Regions from separate parts of the Rahnella sp. 1L-D-7-B-C2 genome, predicted to be linked through region 2. Evidence: predicted binding sites of a transcription regulator. Region 2 holds the regulator's gene; each other region holds the start of a gene.
The links. Region 2 encodes CRP, which controls carbon source genes, mostly activating them, when cyclic AMP is high. Its sites were predicted from a motif close to ATGTGANNNNNNTCACAT; they were not measured.

Region 1 (4,743 bases), 240 kb from region 2:
CGTGCGCAGCGCGTTTGTGTATGAGCTGACGGTTTATCCGCAATTTCGCCGTCAGGGACATGCCGCCGCCGCGTTTCGTCTGATGGAGGAACGCCTGCGCCAACTCGGCAGTGTGGCGATCGAACTGAATGTTTTCGCCAGCAATCCGGGCGCACAGGCGTTGTACGCCAGCCTGGGTTACGTCACCACCAAAATGAACATGCGCAAACCGCTTTAACGGATATATTTCATAAAGTTGGTCGGCTGCCCAACCCGGTCATACAGTTTGCGCGCGGTGTGGTTGGTGGTTTGCGTCATCCAGTACACGTTGGCTTTGCCGTTCTCGTCGGCGTAAGCGTACACCGCTTCAATGAGCTTCTGCCCGATCCCAAGATTGCGCGTGCTGTCATCGACATATAAATCCTGCAGGTATACCACCTGATTCATATGCCAGCCGTGATCGTGATTCAGGCAGTTCACCAGCCCGACCAGTTTCCCCTGATATTCCGCCAAAAAGCCAAACATACCCGCGTAGTCCGGGTCCGACAGACGCTGGAACGTGAAATCAAACTGCGAAGGGTCGAGCCTTGACTGATAAAAATCGAGATAATCGCGCCACAGCGTTTCCCAGCCTTCACGGTCAGCGGATGTTAATGGGCGAATAACAATGTGATCAGATTGGCTCATGGGCTTTCTCTCTGTTAAATATAAGTAATCTCCATGCAGTTTATTGCAACTGTCGTTCTTTTCGCCAGAAGGATTTTTCAGCCATGTCGTCACGTTTCAGCGTCAGGGATCTCACGTTTTCGGCGGTGATCGCCGGATTTGTCGCGGTTTTAGTCGGTTATACCAGCTCTGCGGCGATTATCTTTCAGGCCGCAGAGGCGGCAGGTGCCACTGCGGGGCAGATTGGCGGCTGGCTGAGCATGCTCGGCCTGGGAATGGGCGTCACCAGCATCGGTTTATCATTGTATTACCGCACGCCGGTGGTGACCGCGTGGTCAACGCCTGGCGCGGCGCTGCTGGTCACCAGCCTGCCCGGTACCTCGATCAACGAAGCGATTGGCGTTTTCGTGTTTGCTACCGGGCTGATTCTGCTGTGCGGCGTCACAGGATTATTCGCCAGACTGATGCATTACATTCCACAGGCGCTCTCGGCCGCAATGCTCGGCGGGATCCTGTTGCGGTTCGGGCTGAACGCCTTCACGTCACTGCAAAGCAATCTCGCGCTGGCGGGAACGATGTGCCTGGTTTATCTGCTGGCGAAACGCGCCCTGCCCCGTTACGCAGTGGTGCTCGCGCTGGCCGCAGGGCTTATCGTCGCCGGATTACAGGGCGATATCGCGCTGCACGGCCAGACGCTGACCTTTGCCACGCCGGAGTTTGTGATGCCGCATTTCACGCTATCCTCGATTATCGGTATCGGAATTCCTTTCTTTGTAGTGACGATGGCGTCGCAAAACGCACCCGGCATTGCCACGCTGAAAGCGCACGGTTACAACCTGCCGGTTTCACCGTTGATTTCCTGGACAGCGCTGACTGCGTTGATTTTGGCACCGTTCGGCGGTTTTACCATCTGTATCGCCGCCATTACCGCCGCGATTTGTATGGGCGAGGATATTCATCCCGATCCGAAAAAGCGTTATATGGCCGCGGTCGCGGCGGGCGTGTTTTATCTGATTGCCGGAGTGTTTGGCGGGTCGATTGGCATGGTCTTTACCGCGCTGCCTGAAGCGCTGATCCACACCATCGCTGGTCTGGCGCTGCTCGGCACGATTGCCGGGAGTTTGTATCGCGCGCTGGAAAACGAACATCAGCGCGACGCGGCAATCATTACGTTTCTGATCACCGCATCCGGCGTGACGTTGCTGGGCGTAGGATCGGCATTCTGGGGGCTGCTCGGCGGCGTGATCACCCATCTGATCCTCAGTATTCCTGCGCGAAAAAGATGAGTCCGTTCAAGTTATGGGTAACAGGTTTTCGTAACACGGCACAAAGTGATGGCGATCACATTTTTCACCGCCCAAACGCTCTTTACTGGGGATAATCAGGCAACACACGCCCCCTTTAAAGAGCGAGAAATCCATGACTACTGCCACGCAATCCTGCGTCGTGACCGGAAAAAAAGACGTTTCGGTCATCGACCAGACAATTGATTACACAGGCCAGGGTACTTTGGTGAAAATTACCCGCGGCGGCATCTGCGGCTCCGATCTGCATTACTACGAACACGGCGCCGTCGGTGATTTCAAAGTGCGCGAAGCGATGGTGCTCGGCCATGAAGTGGTCGGCGTGGTGGAGAAATCTGACAACCCGCGTTTACAGCCTGGCCAGAAAGTGGCGCTCAACCCAAGCAAGCCGTGCAAAACCTGTAAATACTGCCTGTCCGGCGACGAAAACCAATGCACGACGATGAAATTTTTCGGCAGCGCGATGTATTTCCCGCACATCAACGGCGCGTTTACCCAATACAAAATCGTCGACAGCGATCAGTGCATTCCTTACGACAATCAGGTCAGTGACCGGCTGATGGTGTTCGCCGAACCGCTGGCCGTTGCTATTCACGCGGTGAATCAGGCCGGTGATGTGCGTGGCAAAACGGTATTCGTGTCCGGCGTTGGGCCGATTGGCTGCCTGATTGTGCTGGCGGCGAAAGCCCAGGGCGCGGCGCAAATTGTCGTGACGGACCCGAGCGAACGCTGCCGCACGCTGGCACTCGCCGTCGGTGCCGACAAAGCGCTGGACGCCGCACAGGGCGATTTCACCGCGTATCAGGCCGAAAAAGGCTTTTTCGATGTATCCTTCGACGCTTCCGGCCACCCTTCATCCATCCGCCGCTGTCTGGAAGTCACCCGCGCGCGCGGTACGCTGGTCCAGGTCGGGATGGGGCCGGTGGTCAATGAATTTCCGCTGATGATGCTGATTGCCAAAGAAATTAACTGGGTCGGCAGCTTCCGCTTCACCGAAGAGTTCAACACGGCGGTGGAATGGCTGGCGAATAAAACCGTCGATCCAATGCCATTGCTCTCCGCCGAATTCCCGCAGGGTGATTTACTGGAAGCGCTGGAGTTTGCACTGGATAAATCCAAAGCCTCAAAAGTGCAGCTGGTTTTCTAACCTGCATTTTTCCGGTCTGCCACGCAAATCACAATATCAAAACACCGTTTCAATTTATGATGTCCTCTGATTTTTTTTCTCAGAGGACATTTGCATGATGGTAACGGACAACGCAAAAAAGCAGGTCGCACTCCTGCTGGCAGACGGATTTGAAGAAGGTGAAGCGGTAATTGTGCTCGATATTCTCGAACGGCTGGAGATTCAGGTCACCACGCTGGCGTGCCAGAAAAGTCAGACACTGCGCAGTTATCACGGCATTCAGATGCAGGCCAATGAATTGCTGAGCGCGCAGGGCGATCGCCTGTTTGACGCGGTGGTGATGCCCGGTGGCCCGGAAGGTTCCGTGGCGCTGGCGGCCAGCAGAGAGGTGGTGGAGTTTGTCCGTCGCCACGACGAGGCCGGTAAACTGATTTGTCCGCTGTGTTCCGCCGCTGCGCGCGTGCTCGGCGGCAACGGCCTGTTGAAAGGCCGCCGCTATGTGTGCTCCGGGGATTTATACAAAGATGTCAAAGACGGCGTTTACGTGAATCAGTCCTTCGTCGAAGACGGCAATCTGCTGAGCGGCAAAGGATTAGGACTGGCATTCGATTTCGCCTTCCAGCTGGCCTACCGCCTGACCGGCAACGCCGAAGCTACAGATTTCCAGGCCGACCACATCGATTATCACCACTGGCGCGCCAACCAGAAAATCTGATTGTTTTCAGCGGACGGCGCAGGTCGTCCGCTGTGGTCAGCATCATGTCCGTTTTTGGCATTCCCCCGCATCTTTTTCAGGCGCACACTGGTTTCATGCTCACCAGATGGAGTCCGAAAATGACAAATAGTGCCCTGTTAAATATCGACGTTCAACGTTCCTTCGAACAAAAAGAGTTCTGGCAGAAAGACGATCTTCCGGCATTTCAGCACGCCCTGACCCGCCTGATCGACGGCTGCCAGACGCGAAATGTTCCGGTCGTGGATGTGTTCCACGTTAACGCGGAAGGCGTATTCTCACTGGCGTCCGGGCTGGTCACGCCAATGACATTCCTCAGCCATACGCCGCAAAAAACCGTTCACAAAAATGTCCACAACGCGTTGCTGGAGTCCGGGCTGGACGCCTGGCTGCGCGAGAAAGGCATTACACATCTGATTATCGCCGGAATGCGCACCGAACAGTGCTGCGAGACCACGACGCGCGTGGCGTCGGATATCGGCTACAAGGTGACGTTCGTGACCGAAGCGACGATGACGTTCCCGATGACGCACGCCAGCGGGGAGGTGTTCTCCGCCGGTTCAATCAAACGTCATACCGAGCTGGTGCTGGCCGACCGCTTTGCCACTATCACTAACGTGGACGGCGCGCTGGCGGAACTCGACCGGGCTGTGTGAAAATACGCTTTTGTGCGAACGGGTAAATGAAACGATATGCAGCGAAATGTCTACTTTGTGACGCTACCGGGCGTGATGTCGTTAGATCTGACTGGCCCGGCAGAAGCGCTGCGGCTGGCCGGACAATTTCAGCTGCATTACATCGGTCCGCAGGCGGAAGTGACGATGTCCACCGGGTTGACGGTGTCCCATTTGCAGCCACTCCCTGCCACCCTGCCGCAGGGCAGTATTTTGATCATGCCAGGCGTGACCGAAACGGTGGAAAATTTTTCCTCACCG
Region 2 (4,743 bases):
ATACGCCAGGAAGAAAATCCCGGTGATATAACCCAGTTGCTCCGGTTGAAGATTAAATTCTCGCTCGATTGGCAGCAGCGCAAAGCCCATCACCGTTTTGTCGATATACACCACCACATAGCCGACAAACAGCAGGAAAATCATCAGGGAACGACTTTTCATAGCGGATATCCCTTTTTGTTATCACCACGTCAGAGGTTCTCACTGTCGGGCGAAAGATAAAATGCGACATGTGTCACGTAATCAACTGAATAACAACATATTATCCTTAACACTACTGACGCTATCAGCTTTACATCCATGCCATAAGATGCAATTTTTAGGCAGGTGATGCTTTTTGCTGATAGGTCATTTGAATGATTAATGAGAGGGCGTCATGCGCTATTTGCCGAAACTCCAGCAACTGAAGGTTTTCCATCAGGTTATCCGCAGCGGCAGTATTCGCGGCGCGGCGCGGGCGATGAATCAGTCGCAACCGGCGGTGAGCAGAACGCTGCGCGAACTGGAGCAAACGCTCGATACAAAGCTTATCGTACGCGGTCATCAGGGCATGGCGCTGACCGAAACCGGCCGCGCGTTCGCCCAGCGGATGCAGTTCATCCTTGAAGAGCTGGAGCGCGCCGCCGAAGAAATCCAGCAGATTAATCAGTATTCACAAGGCTCGGTGGCGATCGGGTTTTCATCGCTGCTGGCACTGACGGTGTTCCCGGCGCTGAATGAGGAATTCAAAACGCAGTTTCCGCAGTCAAAATTGCTGATCAAAGAAGGGCAGCTGTCGGTGCTGCTTCCGGCGCTGCGCGAAGGGAAGCTGGACTTCGCCGTCGGTACCGCCGGGCCGGGATTTCCGCTGGAAGATCTGGTGCGCGAACCGCTGTTCACCGCGCCGTTCGGGATTATCGCCCGTCGCGGTCATCCGCTGGCCAATGCCACACGGCTGGAAGAATTGCAGGATGCGCGCTGGGTATTGCCGGAAACGGATATGGGTTACTACCAGCAGCTACAGCTGGCGGACGGTTTTTATCTGGCAGGAAGTGAAACGCCGGTGCGCACCGATTCGGTAGTGTGCGGGCTGAATATGGTATTGCAGTCGGATTATCTGACCGTCGTGGCGCGGGCGATGCGGGCGCCGTTCGGTTTGCAGGACCCGTTGTGCCTGCTGAAAATCGACACTCTGCCGCAGGCGGAATACTGTGTGCTCTATTCGCAAAAATCGCCGCTGACGTTTGCCGCGCGGCGGTTTTTGGATTTACTGCGCCATCAGTGCCAGTCGTATGACTGGTCGTGACCTATTCGGCTTCAATCACTTCAAAACTGTGGGTGATCGTCGCGGCTTTGCCCAGCATCAGAGAAACAGAACAATATTTCTCGGCAGAAAGGCTGACGGCGCGTTCGACGATCTTATCGGTCAGATCTTTGCCGGTGACGATAAAGTGCAGATTGATGTGCGTGAACAGACGCGGCGCTTCTTCGCGACGCTCTGAAGTCAATTTTACTTCACAATCCCGGACGTCATTGCGGCCTTTTTGCAAAATCGACACCACGTCGATCGCGCTGCAACCGCCCGCAGACATCAGTAACATTTCCATCGGGCTGGGGGCTTTATCGCCCGCATTGCCATCCATTAAAACCTGATGACCTGACGCGGATTCACCTAAAAACGTCAGACCTTCCACCCATTTTACGCGTGCGTGCATTTGCTTATCTCCCGGCGCTCTTAAGAATCAAATTTTCCCCCCAGACTACCCTTTCACCTAAAAACTGGCAACGTAACCCGATCGCCATCATGCTGAAGCGAGACAACACAAGACAGCATTGCAAACCTGTGTTACAAACAAAGCCGAAACATACTTTCCAGCAAATTGCGGTGACGGTTTTCGTGGTTTAAGAACAGAACCCAAGGTGATAACGGCAATATATAGCCGGTTTCACTCCGACATCCGCTTGCAGCATTTCTGGGGAGCTATATGCTGAAAGGGCGCATTAATATTCAGACGCCGTACAGGGAACTCTGAGCCCTGTGATTTTGGGCAGCGATAATAACAGAGGATAATAGCAAATGGTTCTCGGCAAGCCACAAACAGACCCGACTCTTGAATGGTTCCTGTCTCACTGTCATATACATAAGTATCCTTCTAAAAGTACGCTGATTCACCAAGGTGAAAAAGCCGAAACGCTTTACTACATCGTGAAAGGGTCGGTTGCCGTCCTGATTAAAGATGAAGAAGGCAAAGAGATGATACTTTCCTACCTTAACCAAGGTGACTTCATCGGCGAGCTGGGACTCTTCGAAGAAGGTCAGGAACGCAGTGCCTGGGTACGTGCTAAAACTGCCTGTGAAGTGGCTGAAATTTCTTATAAAAAATTCCGCCAGCTGATTCAGGTTAACCCGGACATTCTGATGCGCCTCTCCGCGCAGATGGCAAACCGTCTGCAAATGACGTCTGAGAAAGTCGGTAACCTCGCTTTCCTCGACGTAACGGGCCGTATCGCTCAAACCTTGCTGAATCTGGCCAAACAGCCAGATGCAATGACCCACCCGGACGGGATGCAGATTAAAATCACCCGCCAGGAAATCGGTCAGATCGTCGGTTGCTCCCGTGAAACCGTCGGCCGCATTCTTAAAATGCTGGAAGATCAGAGCCTGATCTCCGCACACGGTAAAACGATTGTCGTCTACGGCACACGTTAATCCCTCAAAAATAGGCGCGGCAGCTTACTGTCGCGCCTTTTTTATGGGCTAAGCTTCAGTTATGACGCTATGGCGAAGGCTGTTTTATCACCCCGAAGTGAATTACGCACTGCGCCAGACGCTGGTGTTATGTTTGCCGGTCGGCCTGTGCTGGCTGTTCGGTAATCTGCAAATGGGGTTGCTGTTCTCCCTCTGCCCCGCCTGTTGTAACGTCGCCGGTCTCGATACGCCGCACAAACGCTTCTTCAAACGTCTGATCATCGGTGGCTCGCTGTTTGCGGTGAGCAGTATTTTGCTGCAACTGATGCTGGAAAACTGGCACATCCCGCTACCGCTCATCATGCTCTCTCTCGCCTTACTGCTCGGCGTCACCGGTGAAATCAGCCCGCTGCACGCGCGTCTGTTGCCCGGCGCGCTGGTGGCGACCATCTTTACCCTGAGCATGGTCGGCATCAGGCCGATGTGGCAGGCACCCGCGCTGTTCGCCGCAGGCACGGCCTGGTACGGGCTGTTCAACTGGGCGTGGTTTCGTATCTCTAAAGAACAGCCGATGCGTGAAACCCTCAGCCAGCTGTATCTGCAACTGGCTGATTATTTCGAAGCCAAATACAGCTTGCTGACGCAGCATACTGATCCCGAAACCGCTTTACCGCCGCTGCTTGAGCGTCAGCAGCAGGTCATCGATCTTATCGCCCTGCTCTATCAGCAGTTGCACATGCTGCCGCAGCACGGACATCATCACCACAAACGGCTGTTCCAGCGTTTTCAGGTGGCGCTCGATTTACAAGAGCACATCACGGTCAGCCTGCATCAGCCGGAAGAAGTGCAAAAGCTGGTGGAAGAAAGCCATGCCGAGGCGGTGATCCGCCGCAATGCGCAGGTGATTTCCGCCAGGCTACGCGTGATTGCCGACGATATTCTTTATCACCGGCTTTCCGAACGTTTCACGATGGCGAACGAGCTGGCGGCGCTGGAAAAAATCGCCGCGCGCAACCCGGATAATCCGGTCGGCCAGTTTTGCTATTACCACTTCAGCCGCATTGCGCGCCTGTTGCGTACTCAGCGCCCGCTGTACCGCCGTGATCTGATGAACTCTCAGCCACGTCTGCCTTTCTGGCCAGCACTGAAAAGCTATCTGTCTTTCAAGTCCATCGCCCTGCGTAATGCCACGCGACTAGGCATCATTCTGGCCATCGGCAGCAGCCTCGGTCTGTTCTTCAATCTGCCAAAACCTTACTGGATTTTACTGACCATCATGCTGGTCAGCCAGAACGGCTATAACGCCACCCGCGTGAGGATCCAGCACCGTGCGCTCGGCACACTCGCCGGATTGCTGATCGCCGCCGGATTGCTGAAACTGGAGCTGCCGGAGGGCATCACGCTGTTCTGCATGCTGGTGATCACCCTGATGTCATACACGGTGCTGCGTAAAAACTACGGGCTGGCGATGGTCGGGATGACGGTCACGGCGGTCTACACCCTGCAACTGCTGGCGATGAATGGCGTACATTTCCTGGTGCCACGGCTGATCGATACGCTCATCGGCTGTGCACTGGCTTTCGGCGGCACCATCTGGCTGTGGCCGCAGTGGCAAAGCGGATTGTTGCGGCAAAATGCCCATCAGGCGCTGGAAACCGATCAGGAAGCGATCCGGTTACTCCTGCAAGATAATCCAGACGCCGTAAAACTGGCCTACGCCCGTATGCAGGTCAATCAGGCGCACAACAAGCTGTTCACCTCGCTGAATCAGGCGATGCAGGAACCGGGGTTTAACTCGCATTATCTGGCAGATATGCGTTTGTGGGTGACGCACAGTCAGTTCGTGGTAGAGCACATCAACGCGATGACCATTTTGGCGCGCGAGCATTACATGCTGCCGGAGGCTCTGGCGACGGAGTATTTGCAGACTAGTGAAATCGCGCTGCAAAGCTGCCAGCAGCGACTGATCTACGACGGTCCGAGCAGCGAGGCTCAGCTAATCAACGCGCCGGAATTGCACCCTGATATGCCGCTGACCGAGATGGAGCGCCACCTGCGGCGTGTGATTTCACATC
Region 3 (4,743 bases), on a different contig from region 2:
TTGGGAATGGATCCCCTGATGGGGCTGCTGGCCGGTTCCGTAACGCTGTCCGGCGGCCACGGTACTGGCGCAGCTTGGAGTAAGGTGTTCATAGAACGCTATGGCTTTGAGAATGCCACCGAAGTAGCGATGGCCTGTGCGACATTCGGGCTGGTGCTCGGCGGCATTATTGGCGGGCCAGTGGCGCGTTATCTGGTGAGTCACTCTTCAACGCCTAACGGCTCGCTTGATGATTCAGCCGATCCGAGCGCATTCGAAAAACCTGCGATTGGCCGCATGATCACTCCGCTGGTGCTCGTGGAGACTATTGCGCTGATCGCCATCTGTCTGAGTGCAGGCACCCGTATTTCCGAACTACTGCATGGCTCCGCTTTCGAAATTCCGACCTTTGTCTGTGTCCTGTTTGTTGGCGTGATCCTGAGTAATCTTCTCGCATGGTTGGGTTTCTACCGCGTATTTGATCGTGCGGTCTCGGTGCTGGGCAACGTCAGCCTGTCGCTGTTTCTGGCGATGGCGCTGATGAGCCTCAAACTCTGGGAAATGGCGTCGCTGGCGTTGCCGATGATGGCCATCCTGCTCGTGCAGACTATCGCGATGGCGCTTTACGCGATTTTCGTCACCTATCGCGTGATGGGCAAAAATTACGATGCAGCGGTGCTGGCAGCAGGCCACTGCGGATTTGGTCTGGGCGCAACGCCAACAGCGATTGCTAATATGCAGGCGATCACTAACCAGTTCGGTCCTTCACATCTGGCATTTTTAGTTGTTCCTATGGTCGGCGCGTTTTTCCTTGATATCGCCAATGCCATCGTCATTAAATTGTTCCTGATGCTGCCGGTCTTCCCGGCAATTGCTTAACTGCTTGAACTAAATAAGGGCACAAAAACCCATGTTTTTGTGCCCGATTCATCACTCCAAATTTGCTTAATTTGCTGCGTCAGCTTGCTCAGTAAAGACTTTTTCGGCTTCCGCTGCTTTCTCCTGAGTCAGTAACTGCTTCTCGTAGACTTTGAAGAATGGGTAGTAAATCATCATAGACAGCGCCATCAGCATGATGACCAAAATCGACACTTTGAAATCCCAGCCCATCGCCCAGGCTGCGCCAATCGGCGCCGGGGATGTCCACGGAACCAGTGAGATCATGTGCGGGAGAAGATCCGTGGAAACGGCCAGATAAGCGATCACGGCATTGACCATCGGGGCCAGCAGGAACGGGATGAAAAATACCGGGTTCATAACGATTGGGGTACCGAAAATCACCGGCTCGTTGATGTTGAAACAACTCGGCACCAGACTGAGTTTCCCCATGGTCCGCAGATGCGCTGACTTGCTGCGACAAAACAGCAACACCAGACCGATTGTCGCGCCAGAACCGCCAATGACGATAAGGAAATTCCAGAACGCCTCAGTCATGATGTGCGTCATCGGCAATCCGGCGGCCAGCGCGGTCTGATTCAGCCCGAGATTGGTCAGCCAGAATGCCTGTAACATCCCTGAGACAATCGCCGAACCGTGGATCCCGGCGAACCATAGGAGATGACAAATCAGCACCGCCACCAGAACGGCCGGAAGCGAGTCGGCGGCAGAAATCAGCGGCTCAAACAACGCCATAATGGCCTGCGGCAGCAGCATATCGAAGCCCGCCTGCACCAGTAAGCTGATCGGAAACAGCGTAATCACCAGGGCAATAATCGGGATCAGCAGATCAAATGAATGTTTAATGTTTGAAGGTACCTGCTCAGGAAGCCGTATGCCGATATTGTATTTCTTTAGCAGCCGCGTCAGTTCGGTGACATAAATCGCGACCAATATAGCGGTGAAAATACCTACACCGCCCAGCGCCTCCGTTGACATCTTTTTATCAACCTGTGGCGCAGCGACTAACAGGAACGACATCAACGACAGCATCGCGGTCATAAAGGGGTCAAGTTTGTAGCTTCTCGCCAGATTGTAGGCAATGGACGCCGCGATGTAGATCGACATGATGCCCATCGTCATATTGAACGGTGTCAGTATCTGAAGCTCATATTTCGCTGATAACGCCAACCAGCTGCGGGCAAATCCCCAGGAGGATTCCGGCGAAAAAGGAGGATGCACGAAAACTAACAGAAACGAGCCAACAATCATAAACGGCATTGCTGAAATAAAGCCGTCGCGCACCGCCATAACATGACGTTGAGAGGATAAGCGGGCCGCGAACGGGCTGATTTTTTGTTCAATAAACTGAAACAGAGACTGGCTGATGCTCATAATGATATTGGCCTTATGGTGAAGGAATCACACAGGGTTGCCTTAATTATCATCAGTGTAGATGTGGGATGTGAAACCGGTTACAGACTTTATGTGAGTCTGTGAAGGTCATCAAATAACCAGGGAAGAAAGTGGTTAAGGATGATTTTCTAACAAAACTCTGAGGAATAGTTGCTAAGGAAGCATCATTTTTAATGATGTTTTGGCAGAAAAAGGCGGGATCAGGCGTTGGTATAACGCACTCTTTCCGGCAGCCAGCGTTCAATCAGCGCTTTGGCATGATCGGGGAACTGTTGCTGAAGATAGCGCGCGATGCGCTGCACATCTGGGATCATTGCCTGATCGCGCAGCAAATCGGCCACTTTGAATTCGGCGCTGCCGGTCTGACGGGTACCCAGCAATTCACCCGGACCACGAATTTCTAAATCCTGCTGAGCAATCACAAAACCGTCATTACTGTCGCGCAGTACCTGCAAACGCTTCTGAGCCGTCTTGCTGAGCGGCGTTTTGTATAACAGTACGCAGTGGGAAGCTACCGCACCACGGCCAACGCGGCCGCGTAGTTGATGCAGTTGCGCCAAACCCAGACGTTCCGGGTTTTCGATGATCATCAGGCTGGCATTCGGCACGTCGACTCCCACTTCAATCACAGTCGTTGCCACCAGCAGCTGTACTTCGCCTTTTTTGAACGCCTGCATGACGGCTTGTTTTTCCTGAGCCTTCATACGGCCATGAACCAACCCGATATTCAGTGCAGGTAGAGCTTCTTTCAGACCTTCCCATGTGGCTTCTGCCGCCTGCGCTTCCAGCATTTCTGATTCTTCGATCAGCGTACAGACCCAATAGGCCTGACGATTTTCCAGCTCACAGGCGCTTTTAACGCGGCTGATTATGTCGCTGCGTCGTGTATCCGCAATGGCAACGGTAGTCACCGGCGTGCGTCCCGGCGGTAACTCGTCAATCACCGAGGTATCCAGATCGGCGTAAGCCGTCATCGCCAGCGTTCTTGGGATGGGCGTAGCGGTCATGATTAACTGATGCGGATGGAAGCCTTGCTGTAACCCTTTTTCCCACAATGCCAGCCGCTGATGAACACCAAAGCGGTGTTGTTCATCAATGATCACCAGAGATAACGAGGAGAAAAGCACCTGTTCCTGGAAGATGGCGTGAGTGCCAACCACCATGGATACCTGGCCGCTGGCAATCGCTTCCTGCTGTGCCTGCCGGGCTTTGCCTTTTTGCTTACCGGCCAGCCAGCCAACCTGAATTCCCAGCGGTTCGAACCACTGGCGAAAGTTATTGGCGTGCTGTTCGGCGAGTAATTCCGTCGGTGCCATCAGGCCTACCTGCTGCCCCTGCGCGATGGCGCAAAGTGCGGCGAGGGCAGCGACCAGCGTTTTACCTGAGCCGACATCGCCCTGGACCAGACGCATCATCGGATAACTTTTTGCCAGATCCTGCTCAATTTCGGCCACAACGCGATCTTGTGCACCGGTAGGGCTGAACGGAAGAGAAGCGAGGAACTGTTTTTTCAGGCGATCGTCGTGATGTAACGGCAACGCTTTATAACTTTGCGTACCTGCGCGCACGGCCAGCATGCTGAGATTATGCGCCAGTAACTCTTCCATTATCAGACGGCGCTGTGCCGGATGATGACCTTTCTCGAGGTCGGCCAACTGAATGTCTGGTGGTGGACGATGGAGAAGATGCAGCGCCTCGGGCAACGAAATCAACGAGCGACTTAGCTCTTCCGGCAATAGCTCGACGACAGGAACGGTATCAAGCAGCTCAAGCGCCTGATCGGTCAGTTTGCGCAGCGTCGCCTGACGAATGCCTTCAGTGGTTGGATAAACCGGTGTCAGCGATTCCTGCAAAACGACTTCGCTGTTTTCGCCCTGAATGCGGTATTCGGGATGAATAATTTCTGCGCCAATCGTGCCGCGTTTGATTTCGCCATATGCGGTCACGCGTCGGCCTGCGGCCAGACTGTTTTTCATCGCGGCATTGAAATTGAAGAAGCGCAGTGTGACCAGCCCGGTGCCGTCACTGATCTGGCAGGTCAGCATTCTGCGACGACCAAAGCTGATGTCACTGCGCAGCACTTCACCTTCAATGGTGGCAAACAGTCCGGGTTGTAAATCGTTTATGGCGTACAGACGGGTGCGGTCTTCATATCGCAGGGGAAGGTGAAGCAGTAAATCCTGAATAGTTTCAAGGCCGAGCTTAGCGAGTTTGTCTGCCTGACTGGCTCCGACGCCAGAAAGTGACGTGAGTGGGATAGCGTCGAGCAGGCGGCCTTTCATCTTTTTTTGACCGTCATTTGCATCGCCGTCCACCATTCGTCATCAGCAATAATCTGACCGGTTTCATCAATGAACGGGCGAGGTAACTTCTTTCTTTTCGCCACGTTAGACAGAACCGGATAGCCACCTTCAAACAGCAAACGCTGTTGTTCTTTCTCGCTCAACACGGTGCTTTCGCGACGATACATTC
Region 4 (4,743 bases), on a different contig from region 2:
CACGGTCAGTGAGAAACCGCGTTTAAGCAGATAGTCGGAGAACACGCCGCCCAGCACGCCACCGGCAAAGCCGCACAGCGCGGGGATTGCTGCAATCATCCCGACTTTAAGAATAGACATCCCTTTTTCCTGGACCAGATAAATGGGGAACCAGGTCAGGAAGAACCACGTAATACTGTTAATGAAGTACTGACCGAAGAAGATCCCCAACATCATGCGGTTACTCAGCATCTGGCGCACGTAACTCCATTTCGGGCCACCTTGCGTGCCGTCGGTTTTCTTGTGGTCGATATCCACCACGGCACCACCGTCTTTCAGAAATTCCAGCTCGCTTTTAGAAATTCCCGGATGTTCCGGCGGATTATGGATGAACTTGATCCACACCAGCGTTAGCACAAAACCGAGCACACCCATCACGATGAAGACATGTTCCCAGCCCCAGGCGTAGGTCAGCCAGCCGAGCAGCGGGGAGAACAGCGCGAGCGAGAAATATTGTGCGGAGTTAAAAATCGCCGAGGCGGTACCGCGCTCTTTGGTCGGGAACCAGGCAGCCACGATGCGGGCGTTCGCCGGGAAGGAAGGTGCTTCAGAAAAACCGAGCATAAAGCGCAGGATAAACAGCGTCAGCGCGCCGTATGCCAGCGGGAACCAGCCAACAAAGCCCTGCAACAACGTGAACAGTGACCAGAAAAACAGGCTGTAGGAGTAAACTTTTTTGGAACCGAAACGGTCCAGCAGCCAGCCGCCGGGCAGTTGCATGATGAGATAAGCCCAGCCGAACGCGGCGAAGATTTGCCCCATATCAGCGGCATCCAGGCCCAGCTCACGCGCGACCTCAGTACCGGCAATGGAAAGCGTTGCACGATCGGCATAATTCACCGCCGTGATAAGAAAAATAATCAGCAAAATATAATAGCGAATATGTGTTCGCGTCTTACTTTGCGCCAGTACGCGGGACTGGGAATGAACGCTCATGGTGACCCTCATTTTACTAGTACGGAAAAATTCGCAGGGAAATTACAGTTATCGAAATAACTTTTTTTCGTATCACCTGCTGGCTTCCTTTATATGAGACAGGCATTTCATCGTAATTTATCCATGCCTGAAATTTACCTGTATTGCTTTCAACGCGACCTTCAGAGGGCAAACACAGTATAAAAAACGAGGGCGGAAATAACACTGTGCATTCGCCCAAGAATACACCGTAAGATAACGACTATTTTTTTGCATCCACACATCGTGATGGGAGGATAATCACAGTTCACACGGGTTCTGAAAGCCTGCAAAACAAAGGGTGATATCCGTCACATCTATTCTGTCACCTGCCACACAGAATGACGTTCCGCGAGCGAAAAGCTGGTCAGTTGCACAATGAGGTTCCCGGACAGCTGCTTTATAATGGGGGCATACCCTGTAATGCCGGAAAGACAAAACGTTAACATTTGTACGCGACAACTTCAGAGAATTAACCGAAGGATCTTTTTTCGGGATGTTTAATAAACGCGGAGACAGTTATGTCACGTAATAAAGATAAAGAGCATGCAACCGACGCACTTTTCATTAAAGTTCATGAAAGCGATAACGTTGCCATTATTGTGAACGATAACGGCTTAAAAGCCGGCACCCGATTTTCAAATGGTCTGGAATTAATTGAGCATATTCCGCAAGGCCATAAAGTGGCTTTAGAACCGATTGCCAAAGGCGGCGATATTATTCGTTATGGTGAAGTGATCGGTTATGCCGTGCGGGAAATTTCGCAAGGCAGCTGGATTGACGAATCGCTGGTCGAACTGCCCGTTGCACCGGAGCTCGCCAGCCTGCCGCTGGCGACACGTGTTCCCCCGGCCTTACCGCCTCTTGAAGGCTACACGTTTGAAGGCTATCGCAACGAAGATGGCAGTGTGGGCACCAAAAACCTGCTCGGTATTACCACCAGCGTGCATTGCGTAGCGGGTGTGGTTGATTACGTGGTGAAAATCATCGAACGTGATTTACTGCCGAAATTCCCCAACGTTGATGGCGTGGTCGCGCTGAACCATTTGTACGGCTGCGGCGTGGCTATCAACGCACCGGCAGCGGTCGTGCCAATCCGCACCATCCACAATCTGGCGCTCAACCCGAACTTTGGCGGTGAGGTGATGGTGGTCGGTTTGGGCTGCGAGAAACTACAGCCGGAACGTCTGCTGGAAGGCACACCAGACGTGCAGGCCATCTCGCTCGACGATACTCACATCGTCCGTTTACAGGATGAACAGCACGTCGGTTTTCAGTCGATGGTTGACGATATTCTCACCGTCGCACAGTTCCATCTCGAACGCCTGAACCGCCGTCAGCGTGAAACTTGTCCGGCGTCAGATCTGGTGGTCGGTATGCAGTGTGGCGGCAGCGATGCTTTCTCCGGCGTGACCGCCAACCCGGCGGTCGGCTTCGCCTCGGATCTGCTGGTCCGCTGCGGTGGCACGGTAATGTTCTCCGAAGTGACCGAAGTACGCGACGCGATCCACCTGCTCACTCCGCGTGCAGCGGATGTTAGCGTCGGTAAACGGCTGCTGGAAGAGATGGCCTGGTACGATAATTATCTGTCGCTCGGGCAAACCGATCGCAGCGCCAACCCGTCGCCGGGCAACAAGAAAGGTGGACTGGCGAACGTAGTAGAAAAAGCGCTTGGCTCGATTGCGAAATCTGGCACCAGTGCGATTTCAGAAGTGTTGTCACCGGGACAGCGTCCGACCAAAAAGGGGCTGATCTTCGCCGCGACGCCCGCCAGTGATTTTGTCTGCGGCACGCAGCAACTGGCTTCAGGTATTACCGTTCAGGTCTTTACCACCGGGCGCGGTACGCCTTATGGCCTGCTGGCCGTGCCGGTAATCAAAATGGCAACCCGCACTACGCTGGCCAATCGCTGGCATGACCTGATGGACATCAATGCCGGTACCATTGCCACGGGCGACGCGACGATCGAAGACGTCGGCTGGGAGCTGTTCCACTTCATTTTAGATATCGCCAGCGGCCGCAAGAAAACCTGGTCAGACACCTGGGGCATTCACAATGCACTGGCAGTGTTTAACCCGGCACCGGTGACCTGATTCACATACCCAACATGCAAAAAGGCCAGCAAACGCTGGCCTTTTCTTTAGGACTTCACCGCAGATAAACGCTTACTTCGCGGCGGCTGCGCCGGTCTGTTCTGCACCGACCAGCCCAACTTTCAGGTAACCGGCTTTACGCAGGTTATCCATTACGTTCATCAGCGTTTCGTAATCCACCGTCTTATCTGCACGGAAGAAAATCGTACTTTGTTTGTTGCCCTGAGTACGCTGATCAAGCATGGCCGTCAGGTTGTCGCTGTTGACCGGGCTGTCGCCGAGGTACAACTGCTTGTCGGATTTCACCGTCAGGAAGATTGGTTTTTCCGGACGCGGCTGTGCTTTAGCCGTCGAAGCCGGTAAATCTACCCGTACATCTACGGTGGCCAGCGGCGCGGCAACCATGAAGATGATCAGCAGCACCAGCATGACGTCAATAAAAGGCGTGACGTTGATGTCATGCATTTCACCGCTTTCGTCGATATCGTCGTTTAACCGAATAGCCATAATCTGTTCTTATCCTACGCGTAACTGACCTGTCTGACCGCGCGGCGCATCGCCTTCGCTGGCAGCCAGATCCAAATCGCGGCCCTGTAACAGGATAATCTGCGCCGCCACGTCACCTACCTGATGGCGGTAAGACGTAATGGTACGGGCGAAAATATTGTAGATAACCACAGCAGGAATTGCGGCCACCAGGCCCACAGCTGTCGCCAGCAGTGCTTCTGCGATACCCGGCGCAACAACGGCCAGGTTAGTGGTTTGGGTTTGTGCGATACCGATGAAGCTGTTCATGATGCCCCAGACAGTGCCGAACAGGCCAACGAACGGAGAAATCGCGCCGATGGTGGCGAGGATCCCGTTGCCACGGCCCATGTGACGACCGGCAGCGCCGACGCGGCGCTCAAGGCGGAAGCCGGTACGTTCTTTGATGCCGTTATTGTCGGTAGAACCGGCAGACAGCTCGAGTTCGTTCTGCGCATCGCGGATCATCTGCGCGCTGATGCTGCTGGCGGCGAAGCTTTCAGCCTGCTCAGCGGCTTCGTCCAGCGTACGCACGGAAGACAGTGCGTCAAACTCACGGCGCATACGACGTTTGGCGCTGAACACTTCCGAACCTTTGCTGAACAGCAAAGCCCAGGTGACCACGGACGCCAGCAGCAGGCCAATCATGACGGTTTTCACCACCACATCAGCGTGATGGTACATACCTAATACAGACAAATCGGTTGGAATGACGGGAGCTTCGGTCGACGCAGGTTGCATGACAGGTGCTGGCGTTGTGTCAGCCGCAGCAGGCGCAGGTTGCGTGTTCTCAGAAGTGACGGCGTTCGCCGCCGGCGTCGCAGGCGCTGCCGTTGCGTTGCCGCTTAAACCAGCGACCAACATTAACGACATCAATACAGAGGTCGTTTTTTTCATTTTATTGCGAGCCGTTTTCACGCGTCGCCTCCAGCCAGAATCAATGTATATGGGTTAAATAACGCCGAATTATATCAAATAAAAAGGCCTAATTGATAGTCGTTCTCATTATTATTTACATTGTCGCGTCTGACGTCGCCAGTGTCCTTGACGGATGACAAGGTTTTGACCCTTTGGTCAATAGATCGTCAGTTTAATCTGCGTCACACTTTTGCAAATAATCCCGCACTAAATC

Region 1: idnD (L-idonate 5-dehydrogenase) is a predicted target of CRP. The motif match lies at 1,975-1,992, and genes of this name have one in related genera.
Region 3: AC0Z7K_RS23545 (PTS sugar transporter subunit IIC) is a predicted target of CRP. The motif match lies at 2,350-2,367, and genes of this name have one in related genera.
Region 4: garD (galactarate dehydratase) is a predicted target of CRP. The motif match lies at 1,293-1,310, and genes of this name have one in related genera.

Annotation. Positions count from the first base shown of each region.
Region 1 is NZ_JBXAVQ010000004.1:110,667-115,409, reverse strand. Features, by position in the region: gene AC0Z7K_RS08990 (GNAT family N-acetyltransferase) at 1-217, shown strand, start outside; gene AC0Z7K_RS08985 (GNAT family N-acetyltransferase) at 214-666, opposite strand; gene AC0Z7K_RS08980 (benzoate/H(+) symporter BenE family transporter) at 750-1,931, shown strand; gene idnD (L-idonate 5-dehydrogenase) at 2,065-3,096, shown strand; gene AC0Z7K_RS08970 (DJ-1/PfpI family protein) at 3,194-3,790, shown strand; gene AC0Z7K_RS08965 (cysteine hydrolase family protein) at 3,910-4,464, shown strand; gene AC0Z7K_RS08960 (GlxA family transcriptional regulator) at 4,501-4,743, shown strand, end outside.
Region 2 is NZ_JBXAVQ010000004.1:347,833-352,575, reverse strand. Features, by position in the region: gene AC0Z7K_RS10045 (MFS transporter) at 1-162, opposite strand, end outside; gene AC0Z7K_RS10040 (LysR substrate-binding domain-containing protein) at 377-1,285, shown strand; gene AC0Z7K_RS10035 (OsmC family protein) at 1,287-1,694, opposite strand; gene crp (cAMP-activated global transcriptional regulator CRP) at 2,057-2,689, shown strand; gene AC0Z7K_RS10025 (YccS/YhfK family putative transporter) at 2,751-4,743, shown strand, end outside.
Region 3 is NZ_JBXAVQ010000029.1:8,848-13,590, reverse strand. Features, by position in the region: gene gltS (sodium/glutamate symporter) at 1-858, shown strand, start outside; gene AC0Z7K_RS23545 (PTS sugar transporter subunit IIC) at 925-2,250, opposite strand; gene recG (ATP-dependent DNA helicase RecG) at 2,472-4,553, opposite strand; gene trmH (tRNA (guanosine(18)-2'-O)-methyltransferase TrmH) at 4,550-4,743, opposite strand, start outside.
Region 4 is NZ_JBXAVQ010000006.1:221,500-226,242, reverse strand. Features, by position in the region: gene AC0Z7K_RS12805 (MFS transporter) at 1-975, opposite strand, end outside; gene garD (galactarate dehydratase) at 1,515-3,086, shown strand; gene exbD (TonB system transport protein ExbD) at 3,159-3,593, opposite strand; gene exbB (tol-pal system-associated acyl-CoA thioesterase) at 3,603-4,508, opposite strand.